Regions from separate parts of the Bradyrhizobium sp. CB3481 genome, predicted to be linked through region 1. Evidence: predicted binding sites of a transcription regulator. Region 1 holds the regulator's gene; each other region holds the start of a gene.
The links. Region 1 encodes PhoB, which activates phosphate uptake and scavenging genes when phosphate is short. Its sites were predicted from a motif close to TGTCATNNANCTGTCAT; they were not measured.

Region 1 (3,205 bases):
GTTCGAAGCCGAGATCGACCCTGGCGAAGACGGGGAGCAGATGCGACGTGGCGCTATTGGTCATGACAATCACTTGAGGTTTGAGACCTGCCTTCAAGACCTGCCGCGGAGCACACGCGTGCCTTGGCGCGAAGTCGGCAACAGCCGGTCTTGCGAAACGAAACGTGCCGCCGCTTAAGGGCGGCACGCGAGAGGTATTCTATGTGGGCGCGGGGCGCTGTCAACACGCCATGGAACGGCCTTTCCTGCAGTGCAAGATGGTGAATCCGTAGGATTGCGGTGTGGTGGAAAACACGCAGTGGAATGCCTAGATGTCAGAACATGTGGACGTCGGGGCGCGGACTCTTGCGCCCGAGTCACGCCATATTGTAGCGTTTGGGCTGTCGGGTACGACATCTCGTGCGGCAGTTTTGATCCCTTAAGAGTCTTTTGTGAAAGCGTAAACGTTCGGGCGCCCATATCGCGCCCGGCGAGGGCTAAGGGATTCTGACCGCAGGGATTTTTGAGACGAATGACATCGCGGGCGCTGCCCCAGGTTGGCCGGCGCGACGCGAAGGGAAGCATACGATGACGGTATTGACCTGGTCCGACGATCGCGTCGAGCAGCTGAAAAAGCTCTGGGAAGCCGGATTATCGGCCAGCCAGATCGCCGCGGAACTCGGCAATGTGACGCGGAACGCCGTGATCGGCAAAGTGCACCGCCTGGGCCTGTCCGGCCGTGCCAAGAGCCCCTCCTCGGCCGCGCCGCGGCAGCGCAAGGCGCGCCCCGCCGCCCAGCAGATGATGCGGGTATCGCGGCCGGTGTCGCGCGGCAACACCGCGCTCGCGCACGCCTTCGAGGTGGAGCTGGAGCCCGATCCGGTTGCCTTCGACAATGTGGTGCCGATGAGCCAGCGCCTGTCGCTGCTCGAACTGAACGAAGCGACCTGCCACTGGCCGGTCGGCGATCCCGCAAGCCCGGAATTCTTCTTCTGCGGCGGCAAGGCGCTCACCGGCCTGCCCTACTGCGCGCACCACTCGCGCATCGCCTACCAGCCCGCTGCCGATCGGCGGCGGCAGCAGCCGAAGACGACGCGGTAAGGGCGGGCGCGCGGGATTATTTCAACGATGTCGTCCCCGCGAACGCGGGGACCCATAACCACCGTTGCGCGTGGTTATGCCTCGCTGGGGCTCCAGCGCATTTCGACAATCGAGATTGGTGGTTATGGGTCCCGGCTCAAAGGCCGGGACGACGGCTGTGTGCGCTAAGAGCAAACTGCCTCAACGACGTCGTCCCTGCGAACGCAGGGACCCATAACCATCGTTGCGCGTGGTTATGCCTCGCTGGGGCTCCAGCGCATTTCGACAATCGAGATTGGTGGTTATGGATCCCGGCTCCTGATGCGCAATTGCGCATATGGGCCGGGACGACGGCTGAGGGTGCGGAGATAGCCGTGGAACGCTACTGCGGCTGCTCCGCCTTCGCGAAGCGATCATCGAGCGCGTAGCCGGCGCCGCGCACGGTGCGGATCGGATCCTGCTCGCGGCCGGGGTTGAGCAGCTTGCGCAGGCGGCCGATGTGGACGTCGACGGTGCGCTCATCGATATAGATATCGCGGCCCCAGACGCTGTCGAGCAGCTGCTCGCGGCTGAAGACGCGGCCGGGATGCTCCAGGAAGAATTCAAGCAGGCGGTACTCGGTCGGGCCGAGGTCGATCTGGCGGCCGGAGCGCGCGACGCGGCGCTTCTCGCGGTCGAGCTCGATGTCGCCATAGGTCAAAACGGTGGCGAGCCGCTCGGGACTGGCGCGCCGCAGCAGGCCCTTCACCCGCGCCAGCAATTCCGGCACCGAGAATGGCTTGACGATGTAGTCGTCGGCGCCGGTCGCAAGACCCCGCACGCGCTCGCTCTCCTCGCCGCGTGCCGTCAGCATGATGATCGGCAGCTGCTTGGTCTCGGGCCGCGCGCGGAGGCGGCGGCACAGCTCGATGCCTGATAGCCCCGGCAGCATCCAGTCGAGCACCACGAGGTCGGGCACCCGTTCCTTCAGCCTTGTATCGGCGTCATCGCCGCGTGCAACGGTTTCGACCTCATAGCCTTCGGCGTCGAGGTTGTAGCGCAACAGCGTGGTCAGCGCTTCCTCGTCCTCGACCACCATGATGCGTGCGCTCATCCTATCATCCTCAGCTATTGGGAATGGTCGCAGCAAACGTCGTCATGTCGCCCTTCGGGCGCTTGTCGAGAATCTGCTGCCCCTCGATCATGTAGAACACGGTCTCGGCGATGTTGGTGGCGTGGTCGCCGATCCGCTCGATGTTCTTGGCGCAGAACATCAGATGGATGCAGAACGAGATGTTGCGCGGATCTTCCATCATATAGGTGAGCAGCTCGCGGAATAGCGAGGTGCAGATGGCGTCGACTTCCTCGTCGCCCTTCCACACCGCCATCGCCGCGGGCAGGTCGTGCGCCGCATAGGCGTCCAGTACTGACTTGACCTGCGACTGCACGAGGTCGGTCATGTGCTCCAGGCCACGCATCAGTTTCAGCGGCTGGAAATCCTTCTCCAGCGCCGCGACGCGCTTGCCCATGTTCTTGGCGAGGTCGCCGATCCGCTCCAGGTCGGTGGCGACGCGCATGGCGCCGACGATTTCGCGCAAGTCGATCGCCATCGGCTGGCGGCGAGCGATGGTCAACACCGCGCGCTCCTCGATCAGATGCTGCAGACGGTCGATCTCGACGTCGGAGGCGACGACCCGCGAGCCGAGGGTGACGTCGCGGCGGACCAGCGCGTCAACGGATTCAGAAATCATGCGCTCGGCGAGGCCGCCCATCTCGGCAACGAGACGGGTCAATTCCTGAAGATCGCTATCGAATGCTTTGGCAGTGTGTTCGGAACCCATCTCTGTCTCCTCAACCGAACCGGCCGGTGATGTAGTCCTGCGTACGTCGATCGCCGGGCGAGGTGAAAATCTTGTTGGTGTCGTCGAATTCGATCAGTTCGCCAAGATACATGAAAGCGGTCTTGTCGGAGACGCGCGCCGCCTGCTGCATGTTATGGGTGACGATGGCGATGGTGTAGTCCTCCGACAGTTCCTGGATCAGTTCCTCGATCTTGGCGGTTGAGATCGGGTCGAGCGCCGAGCACGGTTCGTCGAACAGGATCACCTCTGGCCGGACCGCGACGGTGCGCGCGATGCATAGGCGCTGCTGCTGGCCGCCGGACAGC
Region 2 (3,205 bases), 1.3 Mb from region 1:
CGTCATGTGGAAGCGAAATTCCTCGAAGACGTAAGGATAGCCCCAGCGCTCGAGGTAGTCGCGCTGTTGCGGCGTCAGTTTGGACGGGTTGCGCCGGGCGCGATCCTCCTCCGTCAGCGGCGCACGGAACGGGTCGAACTCGCGGACGCAGTCGGCGGCGAGGCGTTCGAGATCGGCCGGCACCTCCGCAGGCACCAGCGCGATGAAGCCGCTGATGGCGCCGACGACGGGTTTGATCGCCGGAATGGCGCGGGGCGCGCCGGCAAAGGCGGCGCAGGCGGCCATCAGCTCGCTTTCGCTCTTGCCCGGTGCCAGCGCCATCGGCGGCTTCAGCGTGGCATGGAAGCCGTATTTGCGCGGATCCTGCGTCATCTCGCGCCACTCGGGCGGCAATCCCGTGTCACGCGGGAAGGGCACATCGGCGCCCTGATAAGCGTCATAGCCGAGCAGTTCTGCGCCAAAACGGTCGAGCGCGTTGCCAGGTTCGGGCGCAAAGTAAATCGCGTAGCGGGGATAGTTCACCATTGGCCGGACTTTAGTGACGCCTCACGCCGCCGCAACCGCCTTGCGCGATGCCGGGGCATGCACCAGGCGGCCGGCATCCGTCAGATGAGCCAGCCTGCCGCCGGCGATGACCGCGACAATACGCGGGCGCAGCGGCACTTCGTCATCCACCAGAATAAGATCGGCGCGGTGTCCCGTGGCGAGCCTGCCGCGATCGGCAAGGCCCGCAGCCTGTGCTGGCGCTGCCGAGATCAACTGCCACGCCTGCGCCAGCGGCAGGATGCCGTCAACCGCCAGGCGGAAAGCCGCGAGCACGGGCGCCGGATAGTAATAGTCTGATGCCAGCACGCTGCAGAGGCCCTTTTCGATCATGTCGGCGGCCTTGGTCCACCCGGTGTGGCTGCCGCCGCGCACCACGTTGGGGGCGCCGAATACGATGAAGTCGCCCCCCGCGGCCGCCTCGCGGGCGGTTGCCTCGTTGACGGGAAACTCAGCGATCGTAACGCCCTGCGCGCGAAAGGCCTTTCGCATCTCGGGGCTGTCGTCGTCATGGGAGAGCATTTTGGCGCCGGCGGCCCGCGCCATCCCGGCAAGCCGCGAAATCGAGGCGGGCACCTCATCTGCGCGTGCAACGACGCGCTGCACCAGGTCGTCAAATGCCTCGCCGGACAGCCCGGTGCGCTCGACCATGCGGTTGCGCTTCTCCGGCTTGCTCAGGCTCGCCACCGTCGAATTCATGTGGTCGTTGAACGCGAACAGGTCGATGCGGCCCTCCGAGAGCCATTGTCCGATCTCGCCTTCGGCATCGAGATTGTAGGTCTCGTGGCGCAAATGGAAGCGGGTATCCGCCGCAAGCTTCGGCCTCAAGCTCTCCATCGCTTCAAGCAGCAGCCGCGCATTGTTGCGGCTGCGTAGCCCCGGCTCCCACGACCAGGTCGTGGCATGAAAAACGGTGGTGATGCCGTTGGCGATGGCCTGCCGGTCGCTGTCGGCAAGCGCGACATCAACCGGGAAATCAACGCCCGGGCGGGGCATCATCTGCCGTTCAAAGGCATCGCCATGCAGATCGACGATGCCGGGCAGCACCAGGAGCCCGCGTGCATCGATGCCGATGGCGCCACGTCCGGGATCGCTTCCGATGGCACTGATGTCGCGGCTCGCAACATGAACCGAGGTTTCGACGAATTCTTCGCCTAGCAGGGCCTGGCCACCTTCAACAATGATGTCGGTCACGATGTCGCACTTTTTCGGTTGCTGCAAATAGGTCGGGCCGAAGCCGTCTCGGTCGGTTGGATCGATAGCTGCTTGCCGGCCATCCTCAATTTCCATGTGCGAGCGCTAAGGTCCGGACCACGTCTTCAGCGGGATTGATGACAAAGCTATGACGCATCGATGACGGAGGAGCGGGCTGTGGACGGATCGTCGCATCGCAGCGGGCCGTCACACAACTGTAAACTCGCTGCTTTAGCGGTCGAGCCAGAAGGACGCTAGTGGAGCATTGCATGCTGGTCGTGGAAGGTCTGACGTGTCGTTTCGGCAAAAAAGCCGCTGTCGACAACGCGTCATTTTCGATTGCACCCGGCAGCTTTGTCGGCGTGATCGGCCGCTCCGGCGCCGGCAAGTCGACGCTTCTACGCATGATCAACCGCCTCGCGGATCCCTCTGAGGGCCGCATCCTGTTCGATGGCGTAGATGTCACGGCGCTGCGCGGCCGCGAGCTGCGGCAATGGCGCGCGCGCTCGGCCATGATCTTTCAGCAATTCAATCTGGTCGGCCGGCTCGATGTGCTCACCAATGTGTTGATGGGGCGGCTCGCCGAAATGCCGACGTGGCGCTCGCTCGCTCAACTCTGGCCCGAAGCCGACCGCGCGCTGGCGATGTCGGCACTGGAGCAGTTCGACATGGCACAGCTCGCCGCGCAGCGCGCCGACCAGCTTTCCGGCGGCCAGCAGCAGCGCGTGGCGATTGCGCGCGCGCTGGTGCAAGAGCCGGACATCATCCTGGCCGATGAGCCGATCGCCTCGCTCGATCCGCGCAATACCCGCATCGTCATGGATGCGCTGCTGCGCATCAACAAGCATTTCGGCATCACCGTCCTCTGCAACCTGCATTCGCTCGATCTGGCGCGCAGCTATTGCGACAGGCTGATCGGCATGGCGGCAGGCCGGGTGGTGTTCGACGGCGCGCCCGCTGCATTGACGGACCATATCGCCCGCGAACTCTACGATCTCGAAGCCAATGACGTGATGGGTAGCTCGCCTGCGGGGGTGCCAGACGTTGCGGCCATTCCGGCGCTGGATACCGCCGCCGCGGCCTGAGACCGATACATCAAGACAAGTAGCCGCTGCGTACTGCAGTCGGTCAAGGCGTAATCACAAACGAGAGGCAAACCATGTTCAATCGTCGTATCGTGCTTGCCGGCGCAGCCGCGCTGGCCTTCAGCGCCACAACCGCTATTGCGCAGGACTGGAAAGGCAAATATCCGGAGCTGACCTTTGCGGTGGTCCCAGCCGAGAACGCCTCGGGTGTGACCGAGCGCTGGACACCGTTCGTGAACTATCTCTCCAAGGAACTCGGCGTAAAGGTGACGCTGCGCATCGCCAATGACTACGCTGCGGTCATCGAGGGGCAGCGCGCCGGCAATATCCACATCGCCAGCTACGGCTCGGCCTCGTTCGCGCGTGCCCGGCTGACCGCCGTC
Region 3 (3,205 bases), 1.3 Mb from region 1:
GCCTTGGACCGATGGCCGGCGTGCTCGCGATTGCGATCCATTCGACCGGCGCGCTTGGAAAGCTGTTTTCCGAGATCGTGGAAAATGTCGACATGAAGCCGGTCGAGGGCGTGCGTTCCACCGGCGCAAGCTGGCTCTCCTGCATGCGCTTTGCCGTGCTGCCGCAGGTCACCGCGGGCTATGCGAGCTACGCGCTGTTGCGCTTTGAGATCAATGTCCGCGAGGCGTCGGTGATGGGTTTTGTCGGTGCTGGCGGCATCGGTCAGGAACTCGTCGTCGCCATCAGGAAGTTCTATTATTCCGACGTCAGCGCAATCCTCATCACCATCATCGTCACGGTATTCCTGATCGACATCGCGACCGGCTGGATGCGCGCGAAATTGTTCGGCGGGGAGGCACGGACATGACACGGCTGCCGTCTGAAGATCACGCCAAGTTGCGACAGCGATACCCCGAGGTGTTCGATCGGCCTGCGTCATCGCGGCTGGCGACACCGCTTATGATAGCGCTGGCGCTGGCGATCTTCATTTTCGGCTTGGTGGATCTCGATTTCTCGCCGTCACGGCTGATCGCCGGGATCAGCCAACTTGGCTGGATCATCCTGATGATGCTGCCGCCTGATCCCGGATCTTCGCTGCCGGCCTATCTCGCCGCCCTTGGCGAGACGATCTCCATCGCGCTGCTCGGCACCACTATCGCAGCGGTCGCCGCGCTGCCGGTCGGCCTGCTCGCGGCAAGGAACGTCGTGCCGTCCATCATCTTCCGTTTCCCGGTGCGACGCTTTCTGGATTCGATCCGCGGCGTCGATACGCTGATCTGGGCGCTGGTCTGGATCAACGTCGTCGGGCTTGGACCATTTGCCGGCGTGCTCGCAATTGCGATCGCGGACTTCGGCGCCTTCGGAAAACTGTTTTCGGAGGCGATCGAGGCCGCGGACCGCAAGGAAGTGGAGGGCATCCGTGCTGCCGGGGGCGGCAAGCTGCACGAAATCCGCTTCGGGCTGATGCCGCAGGTGCTGCCCGTCATTGCGGGGCAGGTGCTGTACTTCATCGAATCCAATACGCGTTCGGCGACTATTATCGGTATCGTCGGCGCAGGTGGCATCGGCCTGCAACTCGCCGAGCAAATCCGCGTGCTGGAATGGCAGAAGGTCTCATTCCTGATCCTGATGATCCTGGTGGCGGTCGCCGCCATCGACTGGATCTCGAACCGCTTGCGCTTTGCCATTATCGGCCGGCGCGCCGTCGCCTGAACGTCAGCTCTCCACCAGGAACTGCACCCGTTCGGCGGCAAAGCGCACATGCTTTGTGACCAGCGGCCGTCCCTCGATATCGACGTCGGTCGAATCGACGATGAGGATCGGACGGCCGAGGGCGAGGTCCAGGCGCGCGGCGTCGGTGGCGTCGACAATGCCGGCGGTGATCCGGGTTGAATCGCGGCGATAATCGCGAATCCCGTAATGGGCCAGCAGTTTTGTCATGGAGCGCGCGGCAGCGTAGACGCGCCCCGCCTCGGGGAATCGCTCGGCTGACAGCCAATGCGTGCCGACGCAGATCGGCGCACGGTCGGCCAGGCGCAACGCTTCGATCCGGACCAGCGGCGCGCCGGTCTTGAGGCTAAGCTCGCGCGCTAACTCGCGGCCGGCGATTTCTTCCGAAGCCTCGATCATTTGCCCGCGCGGCTCGTGTCCGCTGGCGCCGACAATCTCGGAAAATCGCGTGCGCGAGCGCAGGGGATAGGCGAGGCGCGGCGCCTCGACATAGGTGCCGCTGCCGCGTTCGGCGCGTACCAACCCGCGCTCGGCGAGCGCCGCCAGCGCCCGCCGCACGGTGTGGCGGTTGACGCGGTAAATGTCGGCGATCTCCATCTCGCCCGGCAGCTTCTCGCCCGCGGCGAAGCGGCCGTCGGCGATGCCGCGCTCAATACCGTCGGCAACCTGGCGCCACAGCGCCACGCCGGATGCGCCATCCTGGATGCTCATGTCGTGCCGGGGCCTGAAGCGGACATTGGAAATATCATCGCGGTGTCACGAAACGGTCATTTGCCTTGACTATCAAGTTGTCTATTATCATAGACAACTTGAATCGGGAAGACCGGGAATGGGGATGACGGCGGAAGGCGGAATGGAAGCACGGCGCAAGGGAGCGATGACGGTGCTGGTGCATTCGGATGCCGCTGACATCGCCGAGCGGCTCGGCGCCATCGATGTTCCCGCGCATCAATTGTTGCGCGAGCCGGAGAGCGGCCTCGTGATGGTGCGTGGCCGCATCGGCGGCGATGGCGCGCCGTTCAATCTCGGGGAAGCCACGGTATCGCGCGCCGCGGTTCGGCTTGCGAGCGGGGAAGTGGGATTCGGCTACACGCTCGGACGCGATCTCGAAAAGGCGCGGATGATTGCGCTGTGCGACGCCCTGGTGCAGTCGCCAGAATTCGCTGATGCGGTCGAGGCGAGTGTGTTGGCGCCGCTGCGGACGGCCATGCACGCCCGGCGCGGCCGGCGGTCCGCAGAAGCGGCGGCGACGCGCGTTGACTTTTACACAATGGTGCGCGGTGAGGGATAATCGATGGTGACGGTCGCCGAGCTCCCGGCAGGATTTGCGGACAAGGTGTTGTCGGCGCAATCCACATTCCGTTCCGTGATGGACGCGATGGCGCGCCCGGGCACCGTGCAACATATTCGCGCCGTCGCGGGTACGCCGGCGCCACTGATGCGCGGCACGGCTGCAATTGCGCTCGCGCTATTCGACCACGATACGCCGATCTGGCTTGACCGAACGATGTCGGCGATGCCGGAAGTCGGCAAATGGCTGAAATTCCATACCGGTACGCCCGTGATAGCGGACTCTTCCGCGAGCAGTTTTGCCCTGATTGGCAACGCAAGGGATGTTCCGCCGCTGGATCGCTTCGCGCTCGGCAGCAACGAATATCCGGACCGTTCCACCACGCTGATCGTGCAAATCGACAGTCTGACCTCGGGACCGGCCTATGAATTGGCCGGCCCGGGCATCGACGGCACGGCCGTGCTGCAGGCGACGGTTTCCGGAAACCTGTTCGAGCAACGCGCCATCAACGCCGCGCTGTTTCCGCGGGGCATCGACGTCGTGCTGGTGCATGACGAGGCCGTTGTCGCCATTCCCCGAACCACGCGGCTCGCCGCGCACGGAGGCTGACCTATGTATGTAGCCGTCAAAGGCGGGGAACGGGC
Region 4 (3,205 bases), 2.7 Mb from region 1:
GGATCACCTGGCGACGCCGGACTTTGCGATCGATTTCGAATCCTGGCTCAAGCAGCACCAGCGCTATGACGGGCCGGCGGTGCCGCAGCCGCAGAACATGATCTACACCTCCGGCACCACAGGCCATCCCAAGGGCGTGCGCCGTTTTGCGCCGACGCCGGAGCAGACCGCCAATGCCGAGCGCATGCGCGCGATGATCTATGGCCTGAAGCCCGGCGCCCGCGCGCTATTGCCGGGGCCGCTTTATCATTCCGCACCGAACTCGTTCGGGCTGCGCGCCGGCCGCCTCGGCGGTGCGCTGGTGATCATGCCGCGCTTCGATGCCGAGGAGTTCTTGCGCGTGATCGAGACCGAGAAGGTCGACACCGTCTTCATGGTGCCGACCATGTTCATCCGCCTGATGAAGCTGCCCGAGGAGGTGCGCAAGAAGTACGACATGTCGTCGCTGCGCCACATCATCCACGCCGCCGCGCCGTGTCCCGCCGACGTCAAGCGCGCGATGATCGAGTGGTGGGGACCGATCATCTACGAATTCTACGGCTCGACCGAATCGGGCGCCGTCACCTTTGCCACCTCCGGGGACGCGCTGAAGAAACCCGGCACCGTCGGCAAGATTTCGCCCGGCGCGGAGCTGCGCTTCATCGGCGATGACGGCAGGGAGCTGCCGCAGGGCGAGATCGGCGAAATCTATTCGCGCATCGCAGGCAATCCGGATTTCACCTACCACAACAAGCCGGAAAAGCGCGCCGAGATCGATCGGGAAGGGTTCATCACCTCGGGCGATGTCGGCTACATCGATGCCGACGGCTACGTCTTCATCTGCGACCGCAAGCGCGACATGGTGATTTCGGGCGGCGTCAACATCTATCCGGCCGAGATCGAGGCGGCGCTGCATGCGATTCCCGGTGTGCATGATTGCGCGGTGTTCGGCATCCCCGATGCCGAATTCGGCGAGGCGCTGATGGCTGTGGTGGAGCCGCAGCCGGCGGTGACGCTCGATATTGCTTCCATCCGCAGCCAGCTCAAGGTCTCGCTGGCGGACTACAAGGTGCCAAAGCACATCGAAATCCAGTCCAACCTGCCGCGCGAAGATTCCGGCAAGATCTTCAAGCGCCGCCTGCGCGATCCCTATTGGGAGCGGGCGGGGCGAAAGATCTAACGTCACGATCGCCTTCGGAGCGACCGCTAACCACGGCTAGCCTCCGCAAGAACACTGCCATGTCGCTCCCTTGTCGCATCGCGCTGCTATCCGCAGAGACAAGGGTGCGGCATTGATTCTCGTGGGGCTATGGGCCGCGTGAATCAGTCATCGCCCTGTCACAGAAATCTGTCAGGGGACGGGTATGGGTAGTGACGCCTTGAGTGAAGAGAGCCCGGAACGGCGCTTTCGTACCTTGTTTATATCCGATGTCCATCTCGGAGCCCGCGGCTCGCAAGCCGACCGCTTGCTGGACTTTCTCAGGGTTCACGACGCCGACACGATCTATCTCGTCGGCGATATCGTCGACGGCTGGGCGCTGAAGTCGAGCTGGTATTGGCCGCAATCGCACAACGATTTCGTGCAGAAGATGCTGCGCAAGGCGCGCAAAGGTGCCAAGGTCGTCTACGTGCCGGGCAATCACGACGAGTTCCTGCGCAACTATTACGGCACGCATTTCGGCGGCATCGACGTGGTGGAAAACGCCGTTCACGAAGGTGTCGACGGCAAGCGCTACCTTGTCATCCACGGTGACATCTTCGACCTGGTGGTGCAGAACGCACGCTGGCTCGCCCATCTCGGCGACAAGGCCTATGACTTCGCCATCCAGATGAACCGTCTCGTCAATTTCTTCCGGCGCATGTTCGGCGTGCCCTATTGGTCGCTGTCGCAATGGGCCAAGCTGAAGGTCAAGAACGCCGTCAATTATATTGGCGCGTTCGAGAAGACTTTGGCCGGCGAGGCGCGGCGGCACGGCGCCGACGGCGTGATCTGCGGGCACATTCACTACGCCACCATCCGCGATGAGCACGGCATCCGCTACATGAATTGCGGCGACTGGGTGGAGAGCTGCACCGCCCTCGTCGAGCACGAGGACGGCCGGTTCGAGATCATCACCTGGGCCGATCCGGAGCGGCGGGTGGCGCCGGTTCCCCGCGCCGCCGCGCGCGCAGCGTGACGGGGCAAAGGGGCCGAATCGCAGCGAAAGACCCGGTTTTCGTCCCCTGAGATCACGCCAAATCGTCTTGCCCGCTTGTCCGTCGCCGCGTTACAAATTGCGGATGCCAGAACCTGTCCAGCATCCTCCCATTGGCGCGGCCGATATCGAGGCCGCCGCCAAGATCGTCGCGCCCTTTGCGGTGCGTACGCCGCTCTTGACGTTCCCGGTGCTCAACGAGCGCGTCGGAACCAAGGTCTTCCTGAAGCCCGAAATGCTGCAGCGGACCGGATCGTTCAAATTCCGCGGCGCCTTCAATAAGCTGGCCTCGATCCCGCAGGATCGGCGCGGCGGCGGGGTCGTGGCGTTCTCCTCCGGCAACCACGCCCAGGGCGTGGCGGCGGCGGCGCAGATCCTCAGCATGCAGGCCACCATCGTGATGCCTGCGGATTCGCCCGTCACCAAGCGCGAGCGCACCAAGGGCTACGGCGCCGAGGTCGTGCTCTATGACCGCGACAAGGAAGACCGCGAGGCCATCGCCAACGGCATTGCGGCCAAGCGAGGCGCGACGCTGGTGCGCCCCTATGACGATCCCTTCGTGATCGCAGGGCAGGGCACCGCCGGCCGCGAGATCGCCGAGGACATGACAGCGCTGGGGCTCAGCCCTGATATCGTGGTCGCGCCGGCCTCGGGCGGCGGGCTGATCGCTGGTGTGGCAACGGCGGTGAAGTCGAAATTCCCGCAGGCGCAGGTGATCGTCGCCGAGCCGAAGGACTATGACGACCACGGCCTGTCGCTACGCGCCGGCCATCGCGAGGCCCATCACGCCGCCGGCCGCACCATCTGCGATGCGCTGATGGCGGCGATGCCGGGCGAGCTCACCTTCTCGATCAACAGCAAGCTGCTGGCCAATGGTGTCACCGCTTCCGACGAGGAGGTCGGTGCTGCCGTCGCCTATGCCTATCGCGAATTGAAGCTGGTGGTCGAACCGGGCGGCGCCGTCGGTCTCGCCGCGCTGCTGGCCGGCCGGATCGACGCCAAGGGCAAGAACGTCGTCATTGTGCTCTCCG

Region 2: phnC (phosphonate ABC transporter ATP-binding protein) is a predicted target of PhoB. The motif match lies at 1,886-1,902, and genes of this name have one in related genera.
Region 3: phnF (phosphonate metabolism transcriptional regulator PhnF) is a predicted target of PhoB. The motif match lies at 2,025-2,041, and genes of this name have one in related genera.
Region 4: QA643_RS29385 (UDP-2,3-diacylglucosamine diphosphatase) is a predicted target of PhoB. The motif match lies at 1,305-1,321, and genes of this name have one in related genera.

Annotation. Positions count from the first base shown of each region.
Region 1 is NZ_CP121647.1:705,708-708,912, reverse strand. It holds gene QA643_RS03320 (aspartate aminotransferase family protein) at 1-64, opposite strand, end outside; gene QA643_RS03315 (GcrA family cell cycle regulator) at 568-1,080, shown strand; gene phoB (phosphate regulon transcriptional regulator PhoB) at 1,442-2,152, opposite strand; gene phoU (phosphate signaling complex protein PhoU) at 2,163-2,879, opposite strand; gene pstB (phosphate ABC transporter ATP-binding protein PstB) at 2,890-3,205, opposite strand, start outside.
Region 2 is NZ_CP121647.1:1,958,343-1,961,547, forward strand. It holds gene QA643_RS09380 (DUF1045 domain-containing protein) at 1-525, opposite strand, end outside; gene QA643_RS09385 (alpha-D-ribose 1-methylphosphonate 5-triphosphate diphosphatase) at 547-1,737, opposite strand; gene phnC (phosphonate ABC transporter ATP-binding protein) at 2,007-2,822, shown strand; gene phnD (phosphonate ABC transporter substrate-binding protein) at 2,897-3,205, shown strand, end outside.
Region 3 is NZ_CP121647.1:1,962,721-1,965,925, forward strand. It holds gene phnE (phosphonate ABC transporter, permease protein PhnE) at 1-407, shown strand, start outside; gene phnE (phosphonate ABC transporter, permease protein PhnE) at 404-1,252, shown strand; gene phnF (phosphonate metabolism transcriptional regulator PhnF) at 1,256-1,981, opposite strand; gene phnG (phosphonate C-P lyase system protein PhnG) at 2,106-2,561, shown strand; gene phnH (phosphonate C-P lyase system protein PhnH) at 2,565-3,170, shown strand; gene QA643_RS09425 (carbon-phosphorus lyase complex subunit PhnI) at 3,174-3,205, shown strand, end outside.
Region 4 is NZ_CP121647.1:6,014,362-6,017,566, reverse strand. It holds gene QA643_RS29390 (acyl-CoA synthetase) at 1-1,159, shown strand, start outside; gene QA643_RS29385 (UDP-2,3-diacylglucosamine diphosphatase) at 1,344-2,156, shown strand; gene QA643_RS29380 (threonine/serine dehydratase) at 2,260-3,205, shown strand, end outside.